3 regions of the Mesorhizobium sp. M0715 genome follow, and region 1 is predicted to be linked to each of the others. Evidence: predicted binding sites of a transcription regulator. Region 1 holds the regulator's gene; each other region holds the start of a gene.
The links. The regulator PhoB, encoded in region 1, activates phosphate uptake and scavenging genes when phosphate is short. The targets are predictions, from matches to a motif close to TGTCATNNANCTGTCAT.
Positions count from the first base shown of each region.

Region 2: a site for PhoB is predicted at 1,910-1,926, ahead of NKI21_RS21965 (RNA degradosome polyphosphate kinase). Genes of this name have one in related genera too.
Region 3: a site for PhoB is predicted at 1,696-1,712, ahead of NKI21_RS19445 (esterase-like activity of phytase family protein). Genes of this name have one in related genera too.

Region 1 is NZ_JAMYPL010000017.1:76,482-81,280, reverse strand. It holds gene pstB (phosphate ABC transporter ATP-binding protein PstB) at 1-61, shown strand, start outside; gene phoU (phosphate signaling complex protein PhoU) at 88-795, shown strand; gene phoB (phosphate regulon transcriptional regulator PhoB) at 812-1,501, shown strand; gene eglC (endo-1,3-1,4-beta-glycanase EglC) at 1,965-3,389, shown strand; gene NKI21_RS20170 (type I secretion system permease/ATPase) at 3,464-4,799, shown strand, end outside.
Region 2 is NZ_JAMYPL010000019.1:130,482-135,280, reverse strand. It holds gene NKI21_RS21965 (RNA degradosome polyphosphate kinase) at 1-1,743, opposite strand, end outside; gene NKI21_RS21960 (zinc-finger domain-containing protein) at 1,990-2,235, shown strand; gene NKI21_RS21955 (FAD-dependent monooxygenase) at 2,255-3,490, shown strand; gene NKI21_RS21950 (TIGR02117 family protein) at 3,713-4,381, opposite strand; gene NKI21_RS21945 (amino acid ABC transporter ATP-binding protein) at 4,492-4,799, opposite strand, start outside.
Region 3 is NZ_JAMYPL010000016.1:71,988-76,786, reverse strand. It holds gene NKI21_RS19445 (esterase-like activity of phytase family protein) at 104-1,588, opposite strand; gene NKI21_RS19440 (GcvT family protein) at 1,884-4,295, shown strand; gene NKI21_RS19435 (trimethylamine methyltransferase family protein) at 4,308-4,799, shown strand, end outside.

The DNA of each region.
Region 1 (4,799 bases):
GATGTTCACCACCCCCGACGACAAACGCACCCAGGACTACATCACCGGCCGGTTCGGCTGAGCTCAGGCATACGAGGGACGAAGATCATGGGTGAACATACCGTCGCATCTTTCGATGAGGATCTGGAGCAGATCAGCCAGCTGATCCGCGACATGGGCGATCTCGCCCGCTCGATGGTCAGTGGCTCGACCAGGGCTTTGCTCAATTCGGACAATGCGCTGGCGCAGCGCGTGGTTTCCGATGATGCCATCATGGATGCACGCCAGCGCGAGCTGGACGATCGCGCCATCACGCTGATCGCCAAGCGCCAGCCAATGGCCAACGATCTGCGTGCGGTGGTCGGTTCGATCCGCATGGCCGGCGACCTTGAGCGCATCGGCGACCTTGCCAAGAACATCGCCAAGCGCGTCGGCACTGTCGGGCTGAGTGTCACGCCGCACGACCTTTCGCATTCGATCGACGCGATGGCGCAACTGGTGCTGATCCAGGTGCAGGGGGTCGTCGACGAGTACGCCGCCGCCGACCCGGCAGCGCTTGCCACGCTCAGAAACAATGACGAACGCATCGACGTCAAATACACCTCGGTGTTCCGCGAGCTGCTGACCTACATGATGGAAGATCCCCGCAACATCACGGCGTGCACGCACCTGTTGTTCTGCGCCAAGAACCTCGAGCGGATCGGCGACCACGTGACCAACATCGCCGAAAATGCCTACTATGTTTTGACCGGCACGCAGCTGCCAGCCAATCGTCCGAAGCAGGACGAGACGGCAATGTCCGCGCCAGCGGCATAACAGGGGTGACCAGCCGATGATCGCACCACGCATCATGGTGGTGGAGGATGAGGAGCCGCTAGGCGTGCTGCTCCGCTACAATCTTGAATCCGAAGGTTACCAGGTCGAGGTGGTGACGCGCGGCGACGAGGCCGAAATCCGGCTGCAGGAGAACGTTCCCGACCTTCTCGTGCTCGACTGGATGGTGCCGGCGGTTTCCGGCATCGAACTCTGCCGGCGCCTGCGAATGCGCCCAGAGACCGAGCGGCTGCCGATCATCATGCTGACCGCGCGAGGCGAGGAAAGCGACCGCGTGCGCGGCCTGTCGACCGGCGCCGACGACTATCTGGTCAAGCCGTTCTCGACGCCGGAGTTCATGGCCAGGGTCAAGGCGCTGCTGCGCCGGGCCAAGCCGGAAGTGCTGTCCAGCGTGCTAAAGGTCGGCGACATCGTGCTCGATCGCGAGTCGCACCGGGTCTATCGCAAGAAGAGCGAGATCCGGCTCGGGCCGACCGAATTCCGCCTGCTCGAATTCATGATGCGCCACCCCGGCCGCGTGTTCTCGCGCAGCCAGCTGCTCGACAATGTCTGGGGCGAGACGATTTACATCGACGAACGCACTGTCGACGTGCACGTCGGCCGGCTGCGCAAGGCGGTCAACAACGGCCGCATGCCTGATGTCATCCGCACCATCCGTGGGGCGGGTTACGCGATCAGGGAAGACTAGGTGGCTGTTCCGTCCCGATAGATCGTGACCGGGAAAACTCGATTAGCACGTGGTCGCCAACAGCCGCGAAGAGTGGAATGTTGCACTCGTCTCATCGATGGGGAGCGAGCACGTGACGCTTTGGCCCAAATGCGGTCATTCGAAACCTGATGAGGATGACCGCTCTTGGCGGTACGTCGCCATCTTGCCCGCAGACTCCGACCAGAAAGCCATGCAAGAATAAATTTGAGTTAACTTAGATATACGTTCGTTAAACGACGTGTGTTCTGCATAAATATACGATTTTACTAAATTGCTTCAATTTACATTGAGCCATCACCTCCTTATTCATTATCCGCCTTCCGATTATTGCGGTCTCGGATCGAATGACGATTCCGTGGAACGATCTCGTTCCTTGCAGCGTTGCTTTGGGAGCGGTCGCCGGACCTTTGACCAGGTCGGACACCATGAGGAAGGATTTCTGATGAGCACGGTCTTAAACGCCAAAGGCATCCCTCTTGCCTACACCGGCGCTTCCACTCATTGGTTCTCGGCCACCGGGTCTGGACCGGAACTGCATGGCACCTCCGGCAACGACTCCTTCTGGGGAGACACCGGCGTCACTGTCACGATCCACGGAGGCGCCGGCGACGACTACTATCATCTCTATTCCACCAACAACAAGGTGGTCGAGGATCCTGGGGCAGGGATCGACACGATCGACACATGGATGAGCTACAAGCTCCCTGACAATTTCGAGAACCTCGTCGTTACCGGCACCAACCGATTTGCGTTCGGAAATGCGTTGGACAACATCATCAAGGGCGGGTCAGGTCACCAGACGCTGGATGGCGGCAAGGGAAATGATGTCCTGATCGGCGGCGATGGCGCCGATACTTTCGCCATCTCCAAAGGTAATGGAAGCGATCTTATCTTCGATTTCGGTGCGACCGATGCGCTCCGCCTTAACGGCTACGATTTCACTTCGTTCGATGCCGTCCGTTCACAGATGGTCCAAGTGGAATCGAACGTGATGCTGAACCTCGGATCCGACGAAATCCTGGTGTTCAAGAATACGACCATCGACAAGCTGCAGCCCACCCAGTTCGAACTTCCGATAGACAAGTCCGCAATGACGCTGTCCTTCTCCGACGATTTCAACACGCTGAGCCTTCGGGACGGGCAGGACGGCACCTGGAATTCCAATTTCTGGTGGGGAGCGCCGAACGGCAGCACGTTGAGCAGCAATGGTGAGTTGCAGTGGTATATCGACGCCAATTATGGCCCGACGAGTTCGGTCCATCCGTTCAGCGTTGAGAACGGCGTCCTCACCATCACCGCCGCGCAGGCGCCGGAGGACATCAAGCCTCTGATCAACAACTACGAATACACCTCGGGGATCCTGACGACCCACGACACCTTCTCGCAAACCTACGGCTATTTCGAAATGCGGGCGGATCTTCCTGAAACAGCCGGAGCCTGGCCGGCGTTCTGGCTGCTTCCGGAGGACGGATCGTGGCCGCCGGAGCTGGACGTTGTCGAAACGCGCGGCCAGGACCCGAACACGCTCTACATGACGGCGCATTCCAATGAGACGGGAGCGCACACGAAGGTTTCGTCAACGGTGAACGTTGCGGATACCGACGGTTTCCACACCTATGGCCTGCTCTGGACGAAGGATGAGCTTGTCTGGACCTACGATGGTGTAAAGGTCGCTCAAGCAGCGACGCCGGCCGACATGCACGATCCCATGTATATGCTGGCCAATCTCGCGGTGGGCGGCATTGCCGGCCAGCCTCCTGACCATCTGGCTACGCCAGCGGAGATGAAGATCGACTACATCCGCGCCTATACGCTGGACGACCTGCAGCACCACCCCTTGGACATCGCCGGCGACCATTCGGTCTAAGCGACGCCCTTATGTTGGGGCCATGAGCCGTTAGGAGCGCGGGAATGATTGCACGGTCTGATCTGCGGGCAGTCTTGAGGCGCGCCATCGCCGATGTCGGTGTTTTTTCGTTCCTCATCAACATCCTGCTATTGGTGATCCCCCTTTATCTGTTGCAGGTCTATGACCGCGTCCTGCCTTCCTCCAGCGTCGAGACGCTTCTTTACCTCTCTGCTATCGCGGTTCTCGCACTCGCCTTTCTCGGTCTCCTCGATGCGGTCCGCTCCGTTTACACGCAGCGCGTTGCAGCCATTGTCGACAACAGACTGGGCGCGAGGACATTCGCCGTCTCGCTGGAGGCTAAGTACGCCGGGGGAGCAGCCCTGCCTCCACTGCGCGACCTTGCCTCGGTATGCGCCTTCATCAGGTCACGCGGCGCGGCGGTCTTGTTCGACCTGCCGTTTGCTCCGTTCTTCCTCGCCCTGCTGTACCTCATCCACCCTTTGCTGTTCTGGCTTACGCTGGCGGGATCTGGGCTGTTGCTTGCGATGGTCCTGGCAAATCAGTTTGCCATCGGCAAGAATGATGCCTTGTCGGCGGAACGCTCGGCTGTTGCCAGCCTGTCGGAGCAGGCCTTTGCCCGGAATGCGGAGACGCTGCGCGCCATGGGCATGATCCAAAACGCCGCGCGAGTGTGGGGAAGGCACGTGGCGGAGGCGCTAGTCCTGCATGACCGTTCGTCGATGGCCAACGCGATTTTCAGTGGAACGTCGCGAGCCGTACGCATGATGCTTCAGCTAGCAATACTGGGTGTCGGAGCATGGCTCGTGCTGCAAGGGAAGATGACGGCCGGCATGATCTTCGCGTCTTCCCTGGTGTCGTCCCGTGCGCTGCAGCCGCTCGACCAACTGATCGGGTCATGGCGGCAGATCGTCGACGCCAGACGATCGTGGAAGCGTTTGGACAAGGCGCTTTCCGCCCATCCGGCACATGCGCAAAAACTGACCTTGCCGGACCCGTCCGGCGAAATTGTCGTGCAGGGCCTCATCTTTGTCGCGCCGAACGCCACGCCAGGCACCGAACCCATCATCAAGAGACTGAACTTCCGCATCGGCGCAGGCGAAGCGGTGGCGATAATAGGTCCGAGCGGAGCCGGCAAGTCCACCCTGGCAAGATTGCTTGTCGGTGCGATTCAGGCAACCAGCGGCTGCGTCAGGATTGACGGCGCCGATCTCAGAACCTGGGACGAGAAGCAGCTTGGCCGGCATATCGGATATCTCGCTCAGGAGGTGGAGCTCTTTCCCGGATCGATCGCGGAAAATGTCGCCCGCTTTGAACCCGATGCGAATGACGCCTCTATCGTCGAGGCAGCAAAGAATGCCCGGGCGCATGAGCTGATACTGGAGCAGCGAGACGGCTATCAGACCAGAA
Region 2 (4,799 bases), on a different contig from region 1:
GCAGATGCCGCGCACGACCAGGTCGACCTCGACGCCGACCCGGCTGGCATCGTAGAGCGCGTCGATAATGATCGGATCGACGAGCGCGTTCATCTTCATCCAGATGCGCGCCGGTTTCCCCTGGACCGCGTAGGCAATCTCGTCGGCAATGTGCTTCAGGATGCGGCTTCTCAGCGTGAACGGCGAGATCGCCAACCGCATTTCATCCGTCGGCTCGGCATAGCCGGTGATGAAATTGAACAGCTGGGCGACATCGCGGGCGATCGTCGGATCGGTGGTGAAGAAGGACAGGTCGGTGTAGATGCGCGCCGTTACCGGATGGTAGTTGCCGGTGCCGAGGTGCACGTAGTTGCGCAGCTTGCCGTCCTCGCGCCGCACCACCAGCGACATTTTCGAATGGGTTTTCAGCTCGAGAAAGCCGAACACGACCTGCACGCCGGCGCGCTCCAGGTCGCGCGCCCAGCGAATGTTGGCTTCCTCGTCGAAGCGCGCCTTGAGCTCGACCAGTGCGGTGACCGACTTGCCGGCTTCGGCCGCGTCGACCAGCGCACGCACGATCGGGCTGTCGTTGGAGGTGCGGTAAAGCGTCTGCTTGATCGCCACCACTTCCGGATCGGCCATCGCCTGGCGCAGGAACTGCACCACGACGTCAAACGATTCGTAGGGGTGATGGACGACGATGTCCTTCTCGCGGATGGCGGCAAAACAATCGCCGCCATGCTCGCGGATGCGCTCGGGAAAACGCGGATTGTAGGGCGTGAATTTCAGGTCGTCGCGGGGAACGGCGACGATCTCGGAAATCTGGCTGAGCGCCAACGGACCGGTCAAGACGCTGATGCGGCTGGACGACACGCCAAGCTCGCCGGCGACGAAGTCGCGCAATTCATCAGGCATCAGCCTGTCGAATTCGATGCGGATCACCGAACCCCGCCGCCGCCGCTTCAGCGCCGTTTCGAACAGGCGAACCAAATCCTCGGACTCCTCCTCGACCTCGATATCGCTGTCGCGAATGATGCGGAACGTGCCGGAGCCCTTGACCTCATAGCCGGGGAAGAGCTTGCCGATATAGAGGCCGACCGCCTCTTCCAGCGGGATGAAGCGGACGTGATGCTTGCGGTCCGGCAGACGGATGAAGCGCTTCAGCGCTACCGGCAGGCGCAGCAGCGCGCTCATCTCTTCGCCGTTCTTGCGATGGCGCAATTGCAGCGCCATCGAGAAGCCGAGATTGGGAATGAACGGGAACGGATGCGCCGGGTCGATCGACAGCGGGGTCAGCACCGGGAACACCTGCCCCTGGAAATGGTCTTCCAGCCAGATTTTCTCGTCCTTGGTCAGCGCATCGCGGGTGATGCTCTCGATGCCTTCCTTGTTGAGCAGCACAGTGAGCGCCGAAAGGCTCTTCTGCTGGTCTTCCTGCAGCCGCTCGACCTCACGCAGCAGCTGTTCGAGCTGCTGTTCGGGGGTGCGGCCGTCAGGGCTCTTCAGCGTGATGCCCTCGCGCACCTGGCCGGCGAGGCCGGCGACGCGCACCATGAAGAACTCGTCGAGATTGGCCGCCGAGATCGACAGGAAGCGGACGCGCTCCAGCAGCGGATGATTGAGGTTCAGCGATTCCTCGAGAACGCGCCGGTTGAACTGCAGCCAGGAAAACTCGCGGTTGACAAACCGGTCCGGATTGCCGCCCTCCGGGCGAGCCACCTCGACATCCACGAATTCGTTCTGCACCGGCTTCAGTTCGTTCATGATTCCCGCTCTTCCACATCGTCAGCCAGCTAAAGCGCCGCGCGTCATTCAGGACGCGCAAAGGACGCTCTACCACTCCAAGGCGACGCATGGTCCTTGCCGAAAACCGGTGTCGGTCTTCGGGGCCATGCGTTAACCGGCTTAACTTATCCTCTGACAGGCTTTTGCGACAGTTTGATTTCATCGAACTTGCAAAGAGGCCTGATATGATCCAGATGCAGACGAGACTGCGTTAAGGAGACGACGATGGCAGGCGGTTCCATTCCCCATTTTCAGAACGATGCGGGCTATCAGGCAATCGACATCGGCGTGAAGGAATTCATGTGCACGGGCGCCAATCCGCCTTTCGACCACCCGCATGTGTTTCTGGACATGGGCGACGACAACGAAAAGGTCTGTCCCTATTGCTCGACGCTCTACCGCTATTCGCCGAAGCTGAAGGCAACCGAAACGCTGCCGGCCGGCTGCATCTACATAGAACAGGCCGCCTGAGTCTTTCGCGACCAGCCCGATGAACGACACGCGCTCCCGGCAAATTGTCATCGCCGGGGCGGGTGTCGCCGGATTGACCGCAGCGCTGGCGTTCGCCGAACGCGGCTACTCGGTACGGGTGTTCGAACAGGCGCAGCGCCTGGAAGCGGCAGGCGCCGGCATTCAACTTTCTCCCAACGCGACCCGCATCCTTCGCCAGCTTGGCGTACTCGACCAGCTGCTGCCGGCGGCGGTGCGGCCGGAAGCCGTGGTGTTGAAGGAGGCCGCGACCTTGCGCGAACTGGCGCGCGTGCCGCTGGGGCAAGCCGCCGAAAGCCGCTGGGGGGCACCCTATCTCGTCGCTCATCGGGCCGACCTGCAGAGCGCGCTACTGGCGACGGCCAACGAAATCGCCAACATCGAGACCGTCACCGGGGCGCGCATCAGCACCATTGCCGCCGACACCCATGGCATCACGGTGACGGCCGAGATGGCCGGCAAGACTGTCGAGGCCGAGGGCTTCCTGCTGGTCGGCGCCGACGGCGTCTGGTCGTCGGTGCGCGGGCTTGCCCATTCGAGCAAGGGAGCGGCCTTCGCAAGGAGCCATTTCTCCGGCGAACTGGCCTGGCGCGCCACCGTCGCGGTTGACAGCGCCGCCGGGCAAACCTTTGCAGCCATCGGCGCCAAGGACTGCGTCACCACCTTCCTGCATCCCGGCTTCCACATGGTCGCCTATCCCGTCAGCAAGGGTGCGGCCTTCAACCTCGCCGCCTTCACCAAGGGCGAACGCATCGCCGAGGGCTGGTCCGGCAACGCCGACGCCGGTATCCTGGCCCGAGCCCTGCGCGGCACCTCGGCAGAACTTGCCCGTCTGGTCGAGCAGGCCGGCCCGTGGACGGCGTGGCCGATCCACACGGTCGACAGCAAACAACCTTGGACGACCGGCAACATGGCGCTGATCGGCGATGCCGCGCATGCGATGACCCCGTTCGCGGCGCAAGGTGCGGCGATGGCGATCGAGGATGCTGTGACGCTTGCCGATATCATCGCCGACTTCCCCGCCGATCCTCTGGCCGCGCTTGCCGTCTGGGAGCAGTCACGGCGGCCGCGTGTCGCGCAGGTCGCTCGACGCGGCGCTGTCAACCGGCTGGCCTGGCATGCCTCGGGTCCAGTGGCGATTGCGCGCAATGTGTTCCTGAAGATGCGCTCGGAAAAGCTCGCGGCGGATCTGGACTGGCTCTATGGGTGGCAGGCTCAGAAGATCATTCGACGCTGAGCGTACAAGCACAATCGGTTGGTGGGACAGCACCCCCCTCTGTCCTGCCGGACATCTCCCCCGCAAGGGGGGAGATCAGCCGTCACCACTGCTTTCGCCAATCACCGACGTCGCGAGGGGAAGTGAGGCGTCGCAACTGCCAATCCCCCCTTGCGGGGGAGATGTCCGGCAGGACAGAGGGGGGTATGAAGGAACGCGACGCCAATTCGCGGAATACCCACGCTAATTGTACAAGCTCATCGACAGGCCGAGCGATACAGGCAGCGGGTTCCACCAGCCGGTGCGCAGGCCGGCGATGCGCAAGGCCGCCGCCGTCCAGGTGTTGCAGCCGACCAGTGCGTTGAAATGGCCATTGGCTTCGTAGAAGCCGTCGAACCTCGAATAGGCTGCGTCCGGAACGAGGATCGGGCCTTCCGGTCCCCGCTGGAAACTCGCATCGATGAAATCGAGCAACGCCGTGAACCGATCCTCGGTGATGTCGAACCCCGCGATATCGGGGCGCGGTTCGACGATGTCACCGGCGACATCGACATGCATGACCGACGCGTCGAGTGTCAGTGCCTTCATCACCGGCACCGCCTTCAGCTCGGACCATGTCGGCGTCTCCAGGTAGAAGGCGCGGCCGCCCCAGCCGAAGACGATGTAGCGGACCTCCGGCCTGTCGGCCGGTATGCCCGCGTCGACCAGGAAATGGAAACGCCGGCGCACGGCGTCATCGACCGGGATGGCGATATCGGTGTGGATCGGATTGTTCAGCACCAGGATGTGGTGCGTCGCGGCGGGCATGGCGGCGGCCGCCGGCCACAGCGGCCGTGGCACGAAGGTGCCCGTCGTCACGGCGAGTGCGACGACAACCAACAGAAGACCTAGAAAACGTCCCATTCTTTTCATGAAAGGCGGCCCTGCAAACGCGCTCCGGCGCGACACGAACGCCCGCCTGTTATCCCATACGCAAAAGAGCCCGGCAGTGTTTCAGCCGGGCTCTTCGTGGCTGTCGAGGCCTAGTGCAGGATCTGCGACAGGAACAGCTTCGTGCGCTCGTGGCGCGGGTGGTCGAAGAACTCGGCCGGCGTGTTCTGCTCGACGATCTGGCCCTGATCCATGAAGATCACACGGTTGGCGACCTTGCGGGCGAAGCCCATCTCGTGGGTGACGCACAGCATGGTCATGCCTTCCTCGGCAAGGCCAACCATCGTCTCCAGCACTTCCTTGATCATCTCCGGATCGAGCGCCGAGGTCGGCTCATCGAACAGCATGATGCGCGGGTTCATGCACAGCGAGCGGGCAATCGCCACACGCTGCTGCTGGC
Region 3 (4,799 bases), on a different contig from region 1:
GCACCCTTGCGAACGCGCCGCACAGTTGAAAGCCGCTGCCCCGTTCATGCCCAGCCGCTGCCCCCAGCGGACGCGCCAAGCGCGCCCGTCCGTGCAGTGGTCGTTACTTCTTGGCCAGACCCGGCAGCGTGACCTGATAGACCAGGAACATGGTGTCGACATTGGCGCCGTCTTCCGCCTTGTAGGGCGCGCCAACCTGGAAACCGTCCTGGGCAAGGAAGTCGTTGTCGTTGGCGACGAACAGGAAGTAGTCGTCGGGCAGCTTCGCATCGAGCACGCTGACCACTGACATCGCCTCCCACTTCTCGGACAGGTTATCCTGGTCGTTGGGCGCGCCATTGTGCAGGCCGAAGCGGCCGAGCTCGGCACTGTCGTTGATGTCGATGAATGGCGTCAGCTTGGCCGGTGTCACCGATGGGTCGACGACGCCCTTGGGGGCGACCGGCTTGTCAGCGGCGTCGAAGGCGCCGCCGGCGATGTCGGTCGCGGCCGAGACGTCGACGACGAAGATCTGGCGCACAAGCGAGGTGTCGCCCTTCAGCCCCTGGCCGTTGCCGCTGTCGCGCGCCAGCATCAGGAAGGTCTTGTCGGAGAGCGCCACGATCTCGCTCTGCGCGGCGACCTTGGTCTTGCCCTTGGCATCCTTGAACACCGGCAGCGGCACGACATACTCATGCGCCAGCTTGAGGTGGGCGGGGTCGGACGCGTCATAGACCAGCGCACGCGTGTTCTGGCGCGTCGCGGGAGAATCGCCGCCGTCCTGCCTTGTCGCCGACTGCAGCACGGCGATCAGGAACTTGCCGTCGGGCGTCATTGCCATGCCTTCGAGGCCTTGATTGTTCTGGCGGCCGGTTTCGGGATCCTTCGGATCGGGCTCGGCGGCACCGGGTCCCGGATTGTCCGAGGCGAAGTTCGGCGTGCCGTGGCGCATCGGCACGAGGGCGGCCGGTGGCTGGGTTGCCGACAGCAGATGCCCGTCGGCGGAAAACCGATAGATGTTCGGGCCGTATTCGTCGGAGATGAACATCGAACCATCGGGCAGCCGCACGATCGCCTCGTTGTCGAGCGCCAGCTTGCCATTGTCGGCTTGCGGCAGGATCGGCATGTCGCCGCTTGCCGCGCGCACGCCGTTGAGCGGATCGAGGCCTGTGGCATCAGCCCCCTTGTCGTCGGTAAGAAGCATGGTGTCGGCGAGCGTTGCCTTGACGCCGGTCTGCCGCTGGCCGGCAGCAGGTGCCGCATCTGGTGCCACCGGGGTAAACTCGATGCCGATGGTGTTGAGGCGCGGCCGGTAGTCGGTGGTACCGACGACATTGTAGCCGCGATCCGGCAGCAGCCAGAGCGAACCTTTGTAGCCAGCGGCCTCATGCGTCCAGCCTGATGTGTCGATCGACATGCCGGAGCCCGAACCAAACGTCTCGCCGAACTTGTCGCGCTGAGCGGCCGGGATGCGACCGACGCCGACCAGCCCTTTGTTGACAAAGCTCGTGCCGCCGACGGTCGCGGTGCTGTCGGCGAGGGCCGGCGTCAAGGCGGTGAACAAGGCCAGCGCGACGCCGAGCGACGCGGTTCGATACAGGTGTTTCATGGATAATCCTCTTTGTGCCGGATGTGCCGCGGGACGAAAAAACTGAAAGAGGCGCGACATCGATGATGCCGCGCAGGCCTCCCCGAAACGCGGTCTACGGCGCGAACATGATGCTTGCGTGACAGCGCGCAGTGCATGCCGGCGGTCTTCTTCACGTGCCGATAGAAACGTGCGCCTGGCGGAAGATCATTCCGTCAGTCTCAGACCGGCAAAAAAAGCCGCGCGCGCTGGTCCTGGACACTTATGTCTAGTGCGTATATAGTCCGGCCTTCGGACCAACCGTGGAGGGGAAGCCTTGAAGTCGCACTACCGCGCAGTCGTCATCGGAGGTGGCGTGGTGGGAGCCTCGGTGCTCTACCATTTGACGCGGTTCGGCTGGAGCGATGTGGCGCTGATCGAGCGCGCCGAACTGACGGCCGGTTCGACGTGGCACGCGGCGGCAGGCTTCCATGCGCTCAACGCGGATCCCAACGTGGCGGCGCTGCAGGACTACACCATCAATCTCTACCGGGAGATCGAGGCCGAATCCGGCTGGGATATCGGCCTGCACATGACGGGCGGCGTCAACATCGCCAGCGATCCCGCGCGCTGGGAGTGGCTGAAATCGGCTTGGGCGGTGTTCCAGTCGGTTGGCATCGAGACCGCGCGCCTCGTCACGCCCGACGAGATCAAGGCGATCTGCCCGATCGTCGACGTCTCCGGCGTGCTTGGCGGTCTGCATGATTCCAACGAAGGCCATCTCGACCCGTACGGTACGACGCACGCCTATGCCGGCGCTGCAAAAAAGCGCGGCGCCGACATCATACTGCGCAACCGGGTGGTCGAGTTGAAGCCGCGCGCCGACGGTCGCTGGGATGTCGTCACGGAGCAGGGCACCATCATCGCCGAGCATGTCGTCAATGCCGGCGGGCTGTGGGCAAAGCAGCTCGGTCGCATGGCCGGCGTCGACCTGCCGGTGACGCCGATGGAGCACCATTATTTCATCACTGAGGACATTCCCGAGATCGCGGCGCTGGACAAGGAAATCGGCATCGCCGTCGATCTCGACGGCTTTTCGTATCTCCGGCAGGAGCGCAAGGGCGTGCTGCTGGGCGTTTACGAGCAGAACCCGAAGCACTGGAACATGGATGGCGCGCCATGGGACTACGGCATCGAACTGATCCCGGAAGACATCGATCGCATCAGCCCGGAACTCGCCAAGGCGCATGAGCGCTTCCCTTGCTTGGCGACGGCCGGCATCCGCAAATGGGTCAACGGCGCCTTCACCTTCACGCCGGACGGCAATCCGATTGTCGGGCCGGTGCGCGGGCTGAAGAATTACTGGGTCGCCTGCGGCGTCATGGCCGGTTTCAGCCAGGGCGGCGGCGTCGGCAAGTCGCTGGCCGAATGGATGATTTTCGGCGAACCGCAGGCCGACATCTTTGGCATGGACATTGCCCGCTACGGCGCCTTCGCCGCCAACCGGGAATATCTCAAGCAGACGACACGCCAGTTCTATTCGCGCCGCTTCGTCATGACCTTTCCCAATGAGCGGCTGCCCGCCGGCCGGCCGCTGAAACGCCCCGGCGCCTATGACGGCATGACGGCCGCGGGATGCGAATGGACAGCGTCGTGGGGGCTGGAAATCCCGGCCTATTTCGCGCCGATGGGATTTGCCGAGAACACGACGCTGCGGCGCTCCAACGCCTTCGACATCGTCGGCGACGAGGCGCTGCAGGTGCGGCGCGCCGCCGGTCTCGTCGATATCTCGGCCTATTCGCGCTATGCGGTGGCGGGGCCAAGTGCGGAAGCCTGGCTCGACCGGCTGCTCGCCTGCAGGCTGCCGAAGCCGGGGCGGGCCGGCCTGGCGCCGATGCTCGGTCATGACGGACGGCTGAAGGGCGACCTCACCGTCTTCAACTGGGGCGGCGGCAGCTATTGGCTGATGGGCTCCTACTATCTCCGGGAATTCCACATGCGCTGGTTCGAGAGCCATGCGGCTGAAGGCGTCACCGTCGACGACCTCTCCGACACGATGAGCGGCTTTCTGCTGACGGGGCCGAACGCGCGCAAAATACTGGAGCGAACGACGCATCAGGATGTTTCCGGCGCAGCGCTGCCGTTCATGGCCTGCGGCGCATTTGATATCGGCATGGTGCAGGCACGTGTTGCGCGGCTGTCGATATCAGGCGAACTCGGCTTCGAAATCAGTTGCCCCGTGACCATGCATGCCACTCTGCGCGACACGCTGCTGGGCGCTGGCGAGGATCTGGGCCTTGCCGAAATCGGCTACTATGCGCTCAATGCGCTGCGGCTGGAGAAGAGCTTTGGCATCTGGTCGCGCGAATTCACGCAAGGCTACACGCCGGGCCAGACCGGTCTCGACCGGTTCATCGCTTTCGGCAAGAGCGACTTCATCGGCCGCGAAGCGGCGTTGAAGGAGCGCGACGCCGGTGCCTCGCAGCGGATCGTGACGCTGGAGATCGACGCTATTGATGCCGATGCCAGCGGTTTCGAGCCAGTCTGGCATGACAGTCGGCGCGTCGGTTTCGTCACCTCGGGCGGATTTGGTTACACGATCGGCAAGAGCGTCGCACTGGCGTTGGTGGACGACGATTTTGCCGAGGAGGGGACGGCGCTTTCGGTGCACATTGTGGGCGTCGAGCGGCCGGCACGCGTCATCGCGGCCTCGCCCTACGACCCCGAGGGCAAGGCGATGCGGCAATGAGGAGAATACACCATGGTCGATGACGCGGCACGGGACAGCAGGCGCGAGCGCCGGCGTGGACGCACGGGCGAGGCAGGCAGCGAAAGCAGCCGCCGGCCCAATTATCATTCGCTGAAGAATCCGTTCCTGCCGCAGCCGATCTTCTCGGATGATCAGGTCGTCGCCATCCATGACACGGCGTTGCGCGTGCTGGAAGAGCTCGGCATCAAGGTGCTGCTGCCGCAGGCGCGTGAGCTTTTCGCCAATGCCGGCGCCCTGGTCGATCCGGACACCGACATGGTGCGCATCGGGCGCGACATGGTGACGGCGGCACTCGCCTCGGCGCCGAGATCGATCCACGCTCATGCCGGTTCGCGCGCCCGCGATCTGATGCTGGAGCTCGGCTCGATGACCTTCCTGGCCGGGAGCGGAGCACCGAACGTCACCGATCTCGAGCGCGGCCGGCGGCCGGGAACACTGGCGGATTTCGAGGATCTCATGCGGCTGGTGCAGCATTTCGACGTG